Regions from separate parts of the Pseudoalteromonas sp. Isolate3 genome, predicted to be linked through region 1. Evidence: predicted binding sites of a transcription regulator. Region 1 holds the regulator's gene; each other region holds the start of a gene.
The links. The regulator sigma-54, encoded in region 1, starts transcription at its own class of promoters, with help from an activator protein. The targets are predictions, from matches to a motif close to GTTGGCACGNNNNTNGNNT.
Positions count from the first base shown of each region.

Region 2: L1D46_RS00455 (EF-hand domain-containing protein) is a predicted target of sigma-54. The motif match lies at 1,185-1,203, and genes of this name have one in related genera.
Region 3: flgJ (flagellar assembly peptidoglycan hydrolase FlgJ) is a predicted target of sigma-54. The motif match lies at 1,885-1,903, and genes of this name have one in related genera.

Region 1 covers NZ_JAKEVN010000002.1:42,756-47,106, reverse strand. The annotation lists gene rapZ (RNase adapter RapZ) at 1-325, opposite strand, end outside; gene ptsN (PTS IIA-like nitrogen regulatory protein PtsN) at 326-778, opposite strand; gene hpf (ribosome hibernation promoting factor) at 782-1,069, opposite strand; gene L1D46_RS01020 (RNA polymerase factor sigma-54) at 1,097-2,593, opposite strand; gene lptB (LPS export ABC transporter ATP-binding protein) at 2,711-3,436, opposite strand; gene lptA (lipopolysaccharide transport periplasmic protein LptA) at 3,433-3,954, opposite strand; gene lptC (LPS export ABC transporter periplasmic protein LptC) at 3,944-4,351, opposite strand, start outside.
Region 2 covers NZ_JAKEVN010000001.1:98,898-103,248, forward strand. The annotation lists gene L1D46_RS00435 (amidohydrolase) at 1-18, opposite strand, end outside; gene L1D46_RS00440 (EF-hand domain-containing protein) at 112-345, opposite strand; gene L1D46_RS00445 (EF-hand domain-containing protein) at 350-583, opposite strand; gene L1D46_RS00450 (hypothetical protein) at 687-914, opposite strand; gene L1D46_RS00455 (EF-hand domain-containing protein) at 924-1,151, opposite strand; gene L1D46_RS00460 (HAMP domain-containing sensor histidine kinase) at 1,464-2,921, shown strand; gene L1D46_RS00465 (hypothetical protein) at 2,923-3,450, shown strand; gene L1D46_RS00470 (sigma 54-interacting transcriptional regulator) at 3,453-4,351, shown strand, end outside.
Region 3 covers NZ_JAKEVN010000113.1:7,502-11,852, forward strand. The annotation lists gene flgH (flagellar basal body L-ring protein FlgH) at 1-640, shown strand, start outside; gene L1D46_RS17110 (flagellar basal body P-ring protein FlgI) at 653-1,747, shown strand; gene flgJ (flagellar assembly peptidoglycan hydrolase FlgJ) at 1,941-2,909, shown strand; gene flgK (flagellar hook-associated protein FlgK) at 2,923-4,351, shown strand, end outside.

The sequences.
Region 1 (4,351 bases):
AATCAATGGATAATGGGTGTAAACGACGAGTCTCTGAAAAGCGTTTTATCAGGGTTTGGTCATCACTGTCTAAGTAAAAAAGTGTTGGATTTGCGAAACCTGGCAGGTACTCAAGAATATCATTAAATTCTTGCTGCTCTTTTGGAAGGTTACGCACATCAATACTGACCGCTATTTTATCGTAGTTATCTGATACGCTACGCACGAGCGAAGGCAGTAAATTGACTGGAATATTATCAACGCAATAATAACCTAAGTCTTCAAGTACTCGTAAAGCGACCGATTTACCTGAGCCTGAGCGACCGCTGATAATGATTAATTCCATTTATGCCTCTGCTGATATAACCTGAAACAGTTGCTGATCGGTAGTAGCGCTACGCAGCTGTTTACAAAACTCTTTATCTTTAAGTCTATCAGCAATTGTTGATAAGGTCTTTAGATGAAGCTGAGAGTCACCATCTGGTACGATGAGTGCTACGAAAATGTCAACAGGGCGATTATCAATTGCATCAAAATTGATTGGGGATTCACTCACTATGACAAACGCCTGAGGTTCATCGGCGCCACTCATTCGGCCATGTGGAATAGCAATACCTCGGCCAATACCGGTGCTACCTAGCTTCTCTCGGTTGAGTAAAGCATTTAGGATATCTTGTTGAGATAAATGAGGAAGCTGCTGGTGAGCCAGTTCGCTGATATATTCAAGAATTCTTTTTTTGCTATTAAAAAGGACCGCAGCTTTGCTGCAGTCCTGATTAGTAAGTGAACTTAGTTTCATAATTTAATGTCGAGCTAATTTCTCTTTGTGTTTAATGACTTGGCGATCAAGCTTATCGATCAACGAGTCAATGGCTGCGTACATATCTTGATGTTCTGTAGAAGCGAACAATTCGCCTCCGTTTACATGTAAAGTTGCTTCTGCTTTTTGGCTTAATTTTTCTACATCTAGAATGACATGAACATTATTAATATGGTCAAAATGCCTTTCTAGTTTCGCAAACTTGGTGTTTACATAGTCTCTTAATGAATCAGTGATTTCTACATGACGACCAGTTAAATTTAGTTGCATAAGCATTTTTCCTTCTATGTAAAACGTCTAAATCAAACTCTTACGCTGATTAGACGGAGGTATTGCTAGAGACTCACGATATTTTGCAATTGTACGTCTAGCTACTTTAATTCCTTGCTCAGCCAATATATCTGCAATTTTGCTATCACTCAATGGTTTAGCCGAGTTTTCTGCAGCGACTAACTTCTTGATTAAAGCGCGTATTGCTGTTGAAGAACACTCACCACCATTTTCAGTGCTGACATGGCTTGAGAAGAAATATTTCAACTCAAAAATACCCCTAGGGGTATGCATATATTTTTGCGTTGTTACTCGTGAAATCGTCGATTCATGCATTTCGACCATTTCAGCAACATCATTTAGCACCATCGGCTTCATTGCTTCTGGGCCATGCTCAAAGAAAGCTTGTTGTTGTTGAACGATACAGTTGGTCACTTTTAATAGTGTATCGTTACGGCTTTCTAAGCTCTTAATAAACCACTTTGCTTCTTGTAAGTGAGAGCGAATAAATTGGCTGTCGCTACTTGATTTAACAGAGCGAGACATAGCCGCATATTGGCTGTTCACTCTAATCTTTGGCATACTATCTGGGTTTAACTCAACCACCCAGCGACCTTTTACTTTTTTCACTGATACATCAGGTATGACGTACTCAGACTCTTCGCGTACTATGCTATCCGCAGGCTTAGGGTTTAAGCTGTGAATTAGCGTCATTACTTCTTTAAGCTCATTTTCTTTAAGCTTAGTCTTTTTCATCAAAGTTCGATAGTCGCGACTCGCTAATAATTCGATATGCTCAGATAAAACCATTTTAGTTTCAGCTAAATATGGCGTGTTTGCATCGAATTGGCGAAGTTGAATACACAGGCATTCCTGTAAACTACGCGCCCCAATACCGACAGGATCAAACAATTGAATTCTCTTTAGGACCGCTTCGACTTCATCAAGTTCGATTTCTTCTTCATCACTATTTTGATTAAAGCTCTCGACGATATCTTCACAGCTTACCGTTAAAATACCAGAGTCATCGATAGCCTCAACAATTGCCACAGCAATCGCTTCATCAGTCGGACTAAAGGGAGTTAGCTGTAATTGCCACATAAGGTATTCGTGAAGGGTTTCGGTCGATGCACCTTGATAAATAGATTCATCTTCTGGCATTGGCCCTGATGATGTTGATGGAGCGGCACTCATGTACTCATCCCATGTAACATCCATAGCTAAATCGTCACTTACAGTGTCTTTATTTAGAGCATCACTGCTTTCTTGTTCATATTCGCTAGGTGCTTCGTCTGCAGAAGCGCTGACTTGCACATCGTCAGATTCAGCTTTTTGCTCATTTTTGCCGATGCTTTCTTCGTTGTAATCCGCTTCTTCCACTTCAAGTAAAGGGTTACTATCTAGCGCCTCTTGAATTTCTTGTTGGAGATCCAATGTACTGAGCTGCAACAAACGTATAGCTTGTTGCAGTTGTGGAGTCATTGTAAGTTGCTGGCCCATGCGCAGCTGTAATGATTGCCTCATGTATCCCTAACAATCCTTTTTTTAAGTTATCGATAACTGTGCAAAGACAGTTAAGTTATTATCGATTTATTGTCATTGTTATAAGTCTAGCAGATGCTCTAGTCGGTGGCGTAATGGTTACAGCCTAAATTGCTCGCCTAGATAAACATCGCGTACAGTTTGGTCAGCTAATACGTGCTCAGGTGTGCCTGATGCAATTAGCTCCCCATGAGAAACAATGTAGGCTTTTTCACAAACATCAAGGGTTTCTCGAACATTATGGTCAGTAATTAGTACACCAATACCACGATTTTTTAGGTGCTCAATAATTTTCTTTATATCTAACACTGAAATTGGATCAACACCAGCAAAAGGCTCATCTAAAAGGATAAATTTAGGATTAGCGGCTAATGCGCGAGCAATTTCAACGCGGCGACGTTCACCACCAGATAGAGCCATACCTTGACTATCACGGATGTGTTGGATGCTAAATTCATCTAATAAGCTATTTAGAGTTTCTTCCCGCGTGGTTTTATTTAGATCTTTACGAGTCTCTAAAATAGCCATCAAGTTTTGGTAAACTGTTAACTTTCGAAAAATCGAAGATTCTTGCGGTAGATAACCAATACCCAACCTCGCACGGCTGTGCATTGGCAAAAGGGTAATATCGTTATCATCGATGCTAATTTTACCTTTGTCGCTCGGAACTAGGCCTACAATCATGTAAAAAGTCGTGGTTTTACCAGCACCATTTGGGCCAAGCAAGCCAACAATACTGCCTGCTTCAACTTCCAGACCGACATTTTTAACCACTTGGCGGCCTTTGTAGCTCTTAGCTAAAAGCTCTGCTTTTAATGTGCTCATGGTTGGCCTTTATTGTCTTTTTTATTTTCAACAGGTACTAAAATAGTGTGTACACGATCTGATGAGTTTTCGTCTTTTTCAGCACTGATAAGCTGCTGAGCCATATCATAGGTAATGCTTTTCGCTGTTACTTTTTGACCAGCTTGGGTAACTTCAGCTTCACCGTTTAAGGTTAAGAAGCGTTTCGCAACATCATAACGAACTTCTTCAGCACTGGCGCTCATTACGGAACCATCCGTTTGTTTTTCTTCGAAGTAAGCTGGTTTGCCTGTTGCAATAATTAGCTCTACTGTACCTTCGGTATCACCGCCGTGTGCTTCAAGACGTTCTGCTGTAATACGACGATTACCATGCACGATCTCTACGTTACCTTCAAATATGCCAACGCCATCTTTTAGTTTACCAACTTGGCGATCTGAGCTAATGCTAATTTGTGCGCCAGTTTGCTCGGCAGCGGTGCCGGAAAACGCAATCAATAAGCTTGGGATCAGGAGTAATTTCTTCAGTTTATTGGTCATAGTATATGGTTCGTGTATGGTTAGTTAACTCAACAATTTCGGTTTTTAAATCGGCTTTTAAGCCTTTACCGGTAATCTTTAAATTCGGTCCCGTTAGTGTTACAGGTTGCTTTGAAAACATGGTCATTTTATTAATGTCGACATTAATGTTTTCTGCTTTTATATCTTCGATCATACCGTTATGGGTTAAGTTTTTAGCAACTACATCCCCTTCAAAAATCAGCTGATCATTTTCGTATAAAGTGGCTTCTTTGGCTTTTACTTGCCAAACCTGCTGGTCGCCATAAATAGTAAATACAGGTTGCTCAAAAAAGGTAAACCCTAATTGTTGATACAACTCCATTTTAGCCGCAGCTACTTTATGACTGATTTTTCCTTGCTCGTCATAAGCAGTTTG
Region 2 (4,351 bases), on a different contig from region 1:
GCTGATGATGAGTTTCATAATCTTCTAATAGTTTTTATTGAATTATGAAAACATTATCAGAGTTGCAGTAAACTGCAACTCAGCAGCAATTAAATAATCAAATAGACATTTTTATTTACTTGCGTAGACCTTAAATTCACTCAGCGATAATTTATTATCTTTATCGCTGTCGTAATTTTTAAAACGTGACCATAGAGCAGGATCTCTTGCAGACTCTGAGCGAGTAAGGTAGCCATCGTCATTACGGTCAAGTTGTTTAAATTTTTCACCAATACTATCTGCAGCAAAACCCAATGTGCTAAATCCACAACATAAAATTAGGCTGGCAAAGGTTAATTTTGACATTACTTTAACTCTTGTTTGTTAAATAGTGTTTAAATTCTAGGAGCGAAATTTGTTGATCTTTATCTGTATCCCACTCTGCCATGCGTTTTTGCAAGTGTGGTTGGGATGACAGTTCTTGCAAAGACAAAAAGCCATTTTTGTCTTTATCTAAGTGATCAAATCTTTGTTTTACATCTAATGCTAAGCTATTGAAGCTTATTGTAATTAAGGTACATGAAGCAAGCCAGAAAATTCTCATAATTACACTCCTTTATAAATAAAAGTGCTTGCCATAATTTAACTCCCATAATTTAAATCCGTTTACACATTCCCTCTGGGATTATGGCAAGCACTTTAAGCCGTTAAGGTTTGAATTTTTCAAACTCTTGTTCAGACAAAACTTGATCGCCGTTTTCATCTAGGTCGGCAAATTGCTTAAGTAAGTTATCGTGCTTAGTCGCTTCAGCTAAAGAAATCTCACCGTCGGCGTTTGTATCAAATTTAGCAAATCGAACATCCATTTGTGATGCTAAAACGGTAGCGCTGATAACCAAAAACATGAGCGAAAACGCTGCTAAAAGTTGTTTCATTACAATCTCCTATTGAATAAACGACTGAAACTCAGAAAATGAAATTTGACCATCTTGGTTACTATCTATTTGAGTAAAGTTGCTATGTAATAATGCATCTTCAGATGCCTCTGCTTCACTCAAAAAGCCGTTACTGTCTTTATCTAGCTCGTTAAAAGTCGTTTGCAGATCGAATGCATAACAGTCTACCGTAACTAGGTTTATCAACACTGCGGCTGAAATGGCCGTAATCTTCATTTTGTGTCCTAAATGACTAATTTACTTTGTAGTTATCAAAATTGGTGCCAGTTTTTAAATGTGTTAATTATCAGTGGGTTATATATTTTGTGTGGTTTTTAATGCGAAATAGTTACAGAGTATTGTGTCTTTTTTGCAACGCTTTTTAGGCGACTAAGCTTTATTCACCTTGTTTCAATGAGTTAGCGTGTTGCTAAATAGCAACTATGTATCAGTTTTTGGGTAAAAGTCCGTACTTTTTAAGGTCGGATTCAGCGAGTGTCTAAGTTTATTCACTAATAATCAGCATCAGCAATTATGTTGAGAGTGAATATGCAAAATAAAGTAGCGATAAAAATGAAACAGTTAGTCAACTGGCGGCCTAGTCTCATTGGTCAGTTCGTTTGTAGTATTTTGCTGTCTTTACTGCCGTTATCTTTAGTGGTGATTTTGTTTTTAAATGCCCTTAATAAGCAGCTTGCGCTGACCCAAGAAATCGTCGGTGACAATTACGAACTTACCAAAGCATTCAATAACCTTAAACAAGACTTAAATAGTTTAGAAAGGGCGACTCGACAAAATTGGGTGCTTAAGAGTGAATCTCTCGATAGCCTGATTGCTAACAAGTGGCAATCTTCTTTGCAAAGTGTTGATGAGCTTATTTTTTTGAGCCCTACAGCTGATTATGTGTCGCAGTGGCGTCAGCTTGCTGAGGTATTACAATTTGCAGAGCAGCATTTGCTAGTTGAACAAAAGCAAGATGGTGAGCTGTTTGCTCCTGCTAGCAAGCTTATCAGTGAACAAACAAACTGGCTTAAAGAGCAAAATGAATTACGGATCACAAAAAACCAACAGCAATTAAAAGCACTACAAGCTTCATTTATTAATTGGTTAATAGCATTAATTCCACTCACGCTATTGGTAGGTGGTGGATTTCTATGGCGGATCAGCGGACGCCTACGAGAGCTTACCAATGTTATTGATAAATTAGGGCAAGGGCACTGGCAGCAAAAAATTCATGTTCGTGGTTCTTCAGAATTAGTTGAATTAGGCAATAAACTTGAATGGGTACAAGCACAGTTACATATGCTTGAGCAGCAAAAAGATACTTTTTTGCGTCATGTGACACATGAGTTGAAAACCCCCCTAGCTTCTATGGTTGAAGGCACAGATTTACTTGCAGATGAAATTGTTGGCCCAATCAATAGCGAGCAACAAGCAGTCCTTGAGCTAATAACACAAAGTATGGTGCGACTTAGAGTCATGATTGAAAGCTTATTGAGTTACAACGCTATCCGCACTAGTAAGCAAAGCCTGAGCGAGCTTAATTTTAACGTGATGATGAATAAAATTGAGCGTCATTTTGAGCACCGATTATCTGCGCGTGACTTATCCATTGTTTGGGTTAACGAGTTACCAAATAAGGCCTTGTTTATATCAATAGAACTACTTGAAATGGTGCTTATTCAGCTGACCTCAAATGCGTTAAAGTTTTCGCCAGAACATGAGTCAGTGATAATCAAGGCAAGCTTAAAGCAGGGGCAATTAATTTTGAATGTAAGCGACTTAGGCGAAGGCATTGATGATACTGAAAAAGCCGCTGTGTTCGGGGCTTTTTACCAAGGCAAGAATGCAAAACAACATACTGAAATGAGCAGCGGACTGGGTTTAACCATAGTCAAAGAAACCGTTGAGCAATTAAACGGTAAGCTCTCTATTACTGATAATGACCCTCAAGGGTGTGTATTTACAGCCATTTTACCAATTCAATTAACCCAAGGAGTTAACTGATATGGGCTTAGCTAATAAAGCCAGTTTTATGCTTGTTATAGGCACGTTTTTTATAACTGGGTGCACGCTCACGCAAAAGAATGTTGAGCCAGAACAAGTAGAGCCGAAAGCAGAGGTTAAACCTGATGGGCAACCTAACCCTAAACCTCGACCAAAAAGTGAGCCTTTGTATCCGTCCGCAAGTACCGTTATTGCATGGCATGCTGCCAAGTGTGGTGGCTTTAAAGCAAAATCTGACAAAGTAAATTATGTTGGTGAGAATGAACTAAAACGTCTTTTTGAGTCGATATGTTTATTCGCTGCTTCAGAACCTGAAAAGGCCCTTAACCTGCTTGATAAAAGCGACCGTGCTTATTATTGGCCAGATGATATTAAGCAGTATCTTTGGTTACAAAAGCAATATTTACAGCAAAGTTTAGCGGCAAAACAAGCAAAGCAAGCGCTGAGTGATGAAATGGAAAAAACCTTATCGTCGCTTGCGACTATCGAACAACAACTTCTGCTACGTGAAGAAACCAAGGAGCAGTAACCATGAATGAAGTAACAAAACCACGAGTTCTATTAGTTGATGACGATGCTAGTTTATTAAAGTTATTGGCGATTAGAATTGAGTCTAAAGGCTACTTGGTAAGTACTGTTGAAAGTGGCATTGAGGCATTACAAGCGCTAAAAAGCCAAACCTATGATGCGGTGATCACTGACTTAAGAATGGATGAAATGGACGGCATGGCCCTGCATCGCCAGCTGCAAAGTCGTTATCCTTCGATGCCGGTGATTATGATGACAGCGCATGGTTCGATTCCTGATGCAGTTGAAGCAACTAAACAAGGTATATTTGCGTTTATTACCAAGCCGGTTGATAAAGATGAGCTGTTCGACAGCCTTGCTAAAGCTATCGAGATCCATGGTGTACATGGTGATGAAACACCGACACAAACAAATATTGTCACCCGCAGCGGCGCGATGTTGCATTTACTTGAGCAAGTTAAATTGCTTGGCCCAACGCAAGTGAATGTGTTGATTTCCGGTGCCAGCGGAACAGGTAAAGAGCTGCTAGCACAAGCGATACATCAACATAGCCATGTTAGTGAAGGGCCATTTGTTGCTATTAACTGCGGCGCTGTGCCGGGGGAGCTTTTAGAGTCTGAATTGTTTGGTCATAAAAAAGGCGCGTTTACAGGCGCGGTAAAAGACCACCAAGGTTTGTTTCAACAAGCCCAAGGTGGTACCCTTTTTCTAGACGAAATAGGTGATATGCCGCTAAATTTACAAGTAAAGCTGCTAAGGGTTTTACAAGAGAAAACCATTCGCCCTGTGGGCTTTCAAGAAGAAATCCCAATTGATGTGAGGGTGGTGTCAGCGACTCACAAGAACCTCCCTGAGGCAATCAGCAACCAGCAATTCCGTGAAGATTTATATTACCGATTAAA
Region 3 (4,351 bases), on a different contig from region 1:
TGGTTGTATGACAACGCAAAATCATCATGTGGTTCAGGATGACCCTTACTATGCGCCTATGTACCCGGAGCCTACAACAGAGCCTATGGTACCAACGGGGTCGTTGTTTGATAGTTATTCATCAAATGACTTGTACTCAGATAAAAAGGCTCTACGCGCTGGCGATATCATCACTGTTAAATTGCAAGAGTCTACTCAAGCGACCAAAGCAGCTAAAACCGAAACAGATAAAGAAACGGATGCGAGTTTAGATCCAGTAATTGGTCTGGGAGGTAATCCAGTTAACATTGGTGGTGATAGTATTCAATTTGGTATTGGCTCGGGGGCATCGTTTAAAGGTGACTCAAAGTCTAATCAATCAAACAGCTTATTTGGTGATATTTCTGTCAACGTGATGCGTGTTTTACCCAATGGAAACTTAGTTATTCGCGGTGAAAAATGGCTTACGTTGAACACTGGCGAAGAGTTTATTCGCCTTGAAGGCTTAGTTCGTCCAGAAGATGTTTCAGCTAGTAATACAGTAACATCAAACCGAATTGCCAATGCGCGAATTCAATATTCAGGTAAAGGGCAAATTCAAGAAACACAAAGCGCAGGTTGGCTGTCTCGTTTCTTTAGTAGTTCGCTTTTCCCATTTTAGAGGAACAAAGTCATGAATGGGTTTAAATACATCATCGCTCTTTGCTTAATTAGCCTGCAGTTTTCTGCACAGGCTGAGCGAGTCAAAGATGTATCTATGGTTGAAGGTGTTCGTGCAAACCAATTAGTCGGTTATGGTTTGGTTGTAGGTTTGCCAGGCACAGGTGAACAAAGCAGATTTACTCAACAGAGCTTTAAAGCCATGTTAAATGGCTTTGGTATTACTTTACCAGATAGCTTAAAACCTAAAATTAAAAATGTTGCAGCCGTTGCTGTTCATGCAGAGCTACCGGCATTCAGAAAACCAGGGCAAACCATAGATATTACGGTTTCGTCTATCGGGAGTGCAGGTAGTTTACGCGGTGGTACCTTATTACAAACCTTTTTGAAAGGGGTTGATGGTAATACGTACGCGATTGCACAAGGCAGTTTAGTTGTTGGTGGTCTAGGTGCTGAAGGAGCTGATGGTAGCCGGGTCATTATTAACACGCCAACGGTAGGTCGTATTCCAAACGGTGCCATTGTAGAGCGTGCTATTAAGAGCCCGTTTATGCAAGGTGACTACATTACCTTTAATTTAAACCGCCCTGATTTCACAACGGCAAAACGCTTAGAGCAAACAATTAATGATTTAGTTGGCCCTGATAGCGCGCAGGCAATCGATGCAGCCTCAGTTCGTGTATTGGCACCGCGTGATGCATCTCAACGTGTTGCGTATTTGTCTACTCTTGAAAACTTAGAGTTTAAGCCGGCAGACACCGCTGCAAAAATTATTGTTAACTCGCGCACTGGTACAATTGTGATTGGTAAAAATGTGAAGCTGCAGCCTGCGGCTATTACGCACGGTGGTTTGACGGTCACTATTGCTGAGCTGCAAAATGTGTCACAACCAAATGCCTTAAGTGAAGGTGAAACCGCTGTCACAAATCAAAGCATTATTGATGTTAATGAAGATGACTCACGTGCTTTTGTATTTAACCCTGGTGTTAATCTTGATGATCTCGTTCGAGCCATCAATGAGGTTGGGGCCGCACCGGGTGATTTAATGGCGATTCTAGAAGCTTTAAAAGAAGCGGGGGCGATAAACGGGCAACTGGTTATCATTTAAATTAAAGCGCGCTTTCGAGCGCGTTTTTGTTTCAAGTAGTTATTAAATCATTCAGCTCACAGATATCAGTCAAATCTTTGTTCTGAAGTCACTCCATTCCTATATCAGTTATTAGCTATTCATTTATATAGTTTTTTGTTGGCGCAATTTTTGCATTTTATTTTTCATTATTAACTATTGTGTCAAAAAGCTGATGGATACTAATCATCTCGACAAGCAAAACTTTTTTGATTTAGGTAACTTAGACTCATTACGTCAAAGTGCTTTGAAAAGTGATGCCTCTAGCGATGCGTCAAAAGAGGCGCTGAAAAAAGCGGCGGCACAATTCGAATCTATCTTCACTCAAATGCTTCTTAAAAGTATGCGTAAAGCAAATGAAGCGTTTGAAGATAAAGACAGCCCATTTAATTCAAGCGGCGTTAAGTTTTTTGAAGAGATGCATGATCAACAAATGTCGGTTGAGCTTTCATCTAATGGCTCGCTCGGCCTAGCTGACTTGATAGTGCAGCAGCTTTCGCCTGACGGTAAGAAGTTTACTCCTGGTTCTGTGCTTAGAACTACTGCTGACTTTGATAGTGATAAACGGGCAAGCGGTGTGGTTGATAGCAAAACTGATGTTAAGGCTGAACCGCAAGCTGTCGCAGATACAACAGCAAACGAGCAAACAGAAAACCGCTTTGAAGATGTGGAGTCTTTTATTAGCTCTGTTTGGGAGCACGCAAAAAATGCTGCACAGAAGATTGGTTTAAATCCTGCTGTGATGGTTGCTCAAGCAGCCCTTGAAACAGGTTGGGGTAAACACATTATCAGTAAAGCCGATGGCACAAGTAGTAACAACTTATTCAATATTAAATCGGATACGAGCTGGCAAGGTGATAAAGCGAGCAAAGTCACGCTTGAGTTTGAACAAGGCGTGCCAGTTAAAAAGCAAGCAAGTTTCCGTTCTTATCAATCGATTAAAGACAGTGTTAACGACTTTGTGGATTTCTTAAATGAAAACCCACGTTATCAAGAAGCACTCAATAATACTGCAGAGCCTGCAGCCTTTTTAGATTCGTTACAAAAAGCAGGTTATGCAACTGATCCAAATTATGCCGATAAAATTAAGCAGGTATTGAAGCGTGTTGAGCTTCAAAGTGTCGCTGCTTCATTGGTACGTTAAGGAGTAGACCCTGATGTCATTTAGCTTATATGACATAGCAAATGCCGGTGTAAGAGCTAATTCTGAGCTTTTACAAACCACCAGTAAAAACATAGCCAACGTTAATACCGAGGGCTATGTGCGTGAGCGTACAGAGTTCACAACCATGATCGACAACCAAGTGGGTCGTGGTGAAACGTATCGCTTACTGAATGAATTTGCGCAGAAGCAATTAAATAGAGATACCTCTAATAAAACATTCTTTGATCAATTTGTGACTGAAGCAAGCCGTGTAGATAGCTTGTTTTCTGAAGAGTCAAACAGCTTATCAACGAGTGTCAATTCGTTTTTTAACAATGTACAAGAAAGCTTAAATCAACCGTCATCAACAGTAGCTCGTTCACTGGTAATGACTGATGCACAAAACTTAATTGATCAAATGGACAGATTATCGAGCATTGTGGTTGACCAAAAAGCAGTGGTAAATGAGCAACTAGAGATTTTTTCTGAAGAAGCAAATAACCTGATCCAAAATATCAGTGATTTGAATACTAAGATTGCGTCGGTTCATGGTACTGATCGTGAGTCAGTATCAAGTGGTTTATACAATGAACGCGATAAAGCGATTCGTGACTTATCTGAGCTGATTGATATTGAAACCCTTGATGGTAATAACGGCGAAAAGCAAGTGTATTTAGGCTCAGGCCAAGCTCTTGTCATGCAAAGTGGTACATTTAACTTGTTTTCATTCAGTGGCGATCCTGATCCGAACTTTAAAGAGCTGAAACTTGATGTAAACGGTGGCAAAGCTGTGCCGCTTGAAGTTGATGTAAGTAAGTTGAAAGGCAAAATAGGTGGATTATTGGCATTTCGTGACGACATTTTAGTGCCAGCGCAAAACCAGCTAGGTCAAATGGGGTTAGCGTTAGCTGATGCCTTTAACCAACAAAATAGCTTAGGTATGGACGCTAATGGTGAAATTGGTGGTGATATTTTTGCTATTCCAACGGTTGATGCGTTTGGTTATCAAGCCAATACGGGCACATCAACAATGACGGCAACTCTTGAGCCAGGTAAAGGCAGCGAATTGCCAGCAAGTGATTTTATCGTTACTTATACCAGTGCCACGACTGTTGAAATTCAGGCAATAGATAATAAAGGCGAACCAATTGGCACCGCGTCAACAGCGAATGTGACAGCAGGTGTGATTGACTCATCAACCATCACTGGCGGAGAGTCATTTGGTTTACAACTCAATGTATCGGGTGCTGCCAATACCGGTGACCAATTTATGGTTAAGTTGAACTCTCAGGCTTCTACGAGCCTAGAGCTTGCAACGGAACGCCCTGAAGACTTAGCATTAGCATCACCTATTCGAACTGCGAACGATATTAATAACACCAGTGACGCAAGTATTTCTGCTGGTACAGTCTCAGATATTGATAACTCAACGGGTATTACCG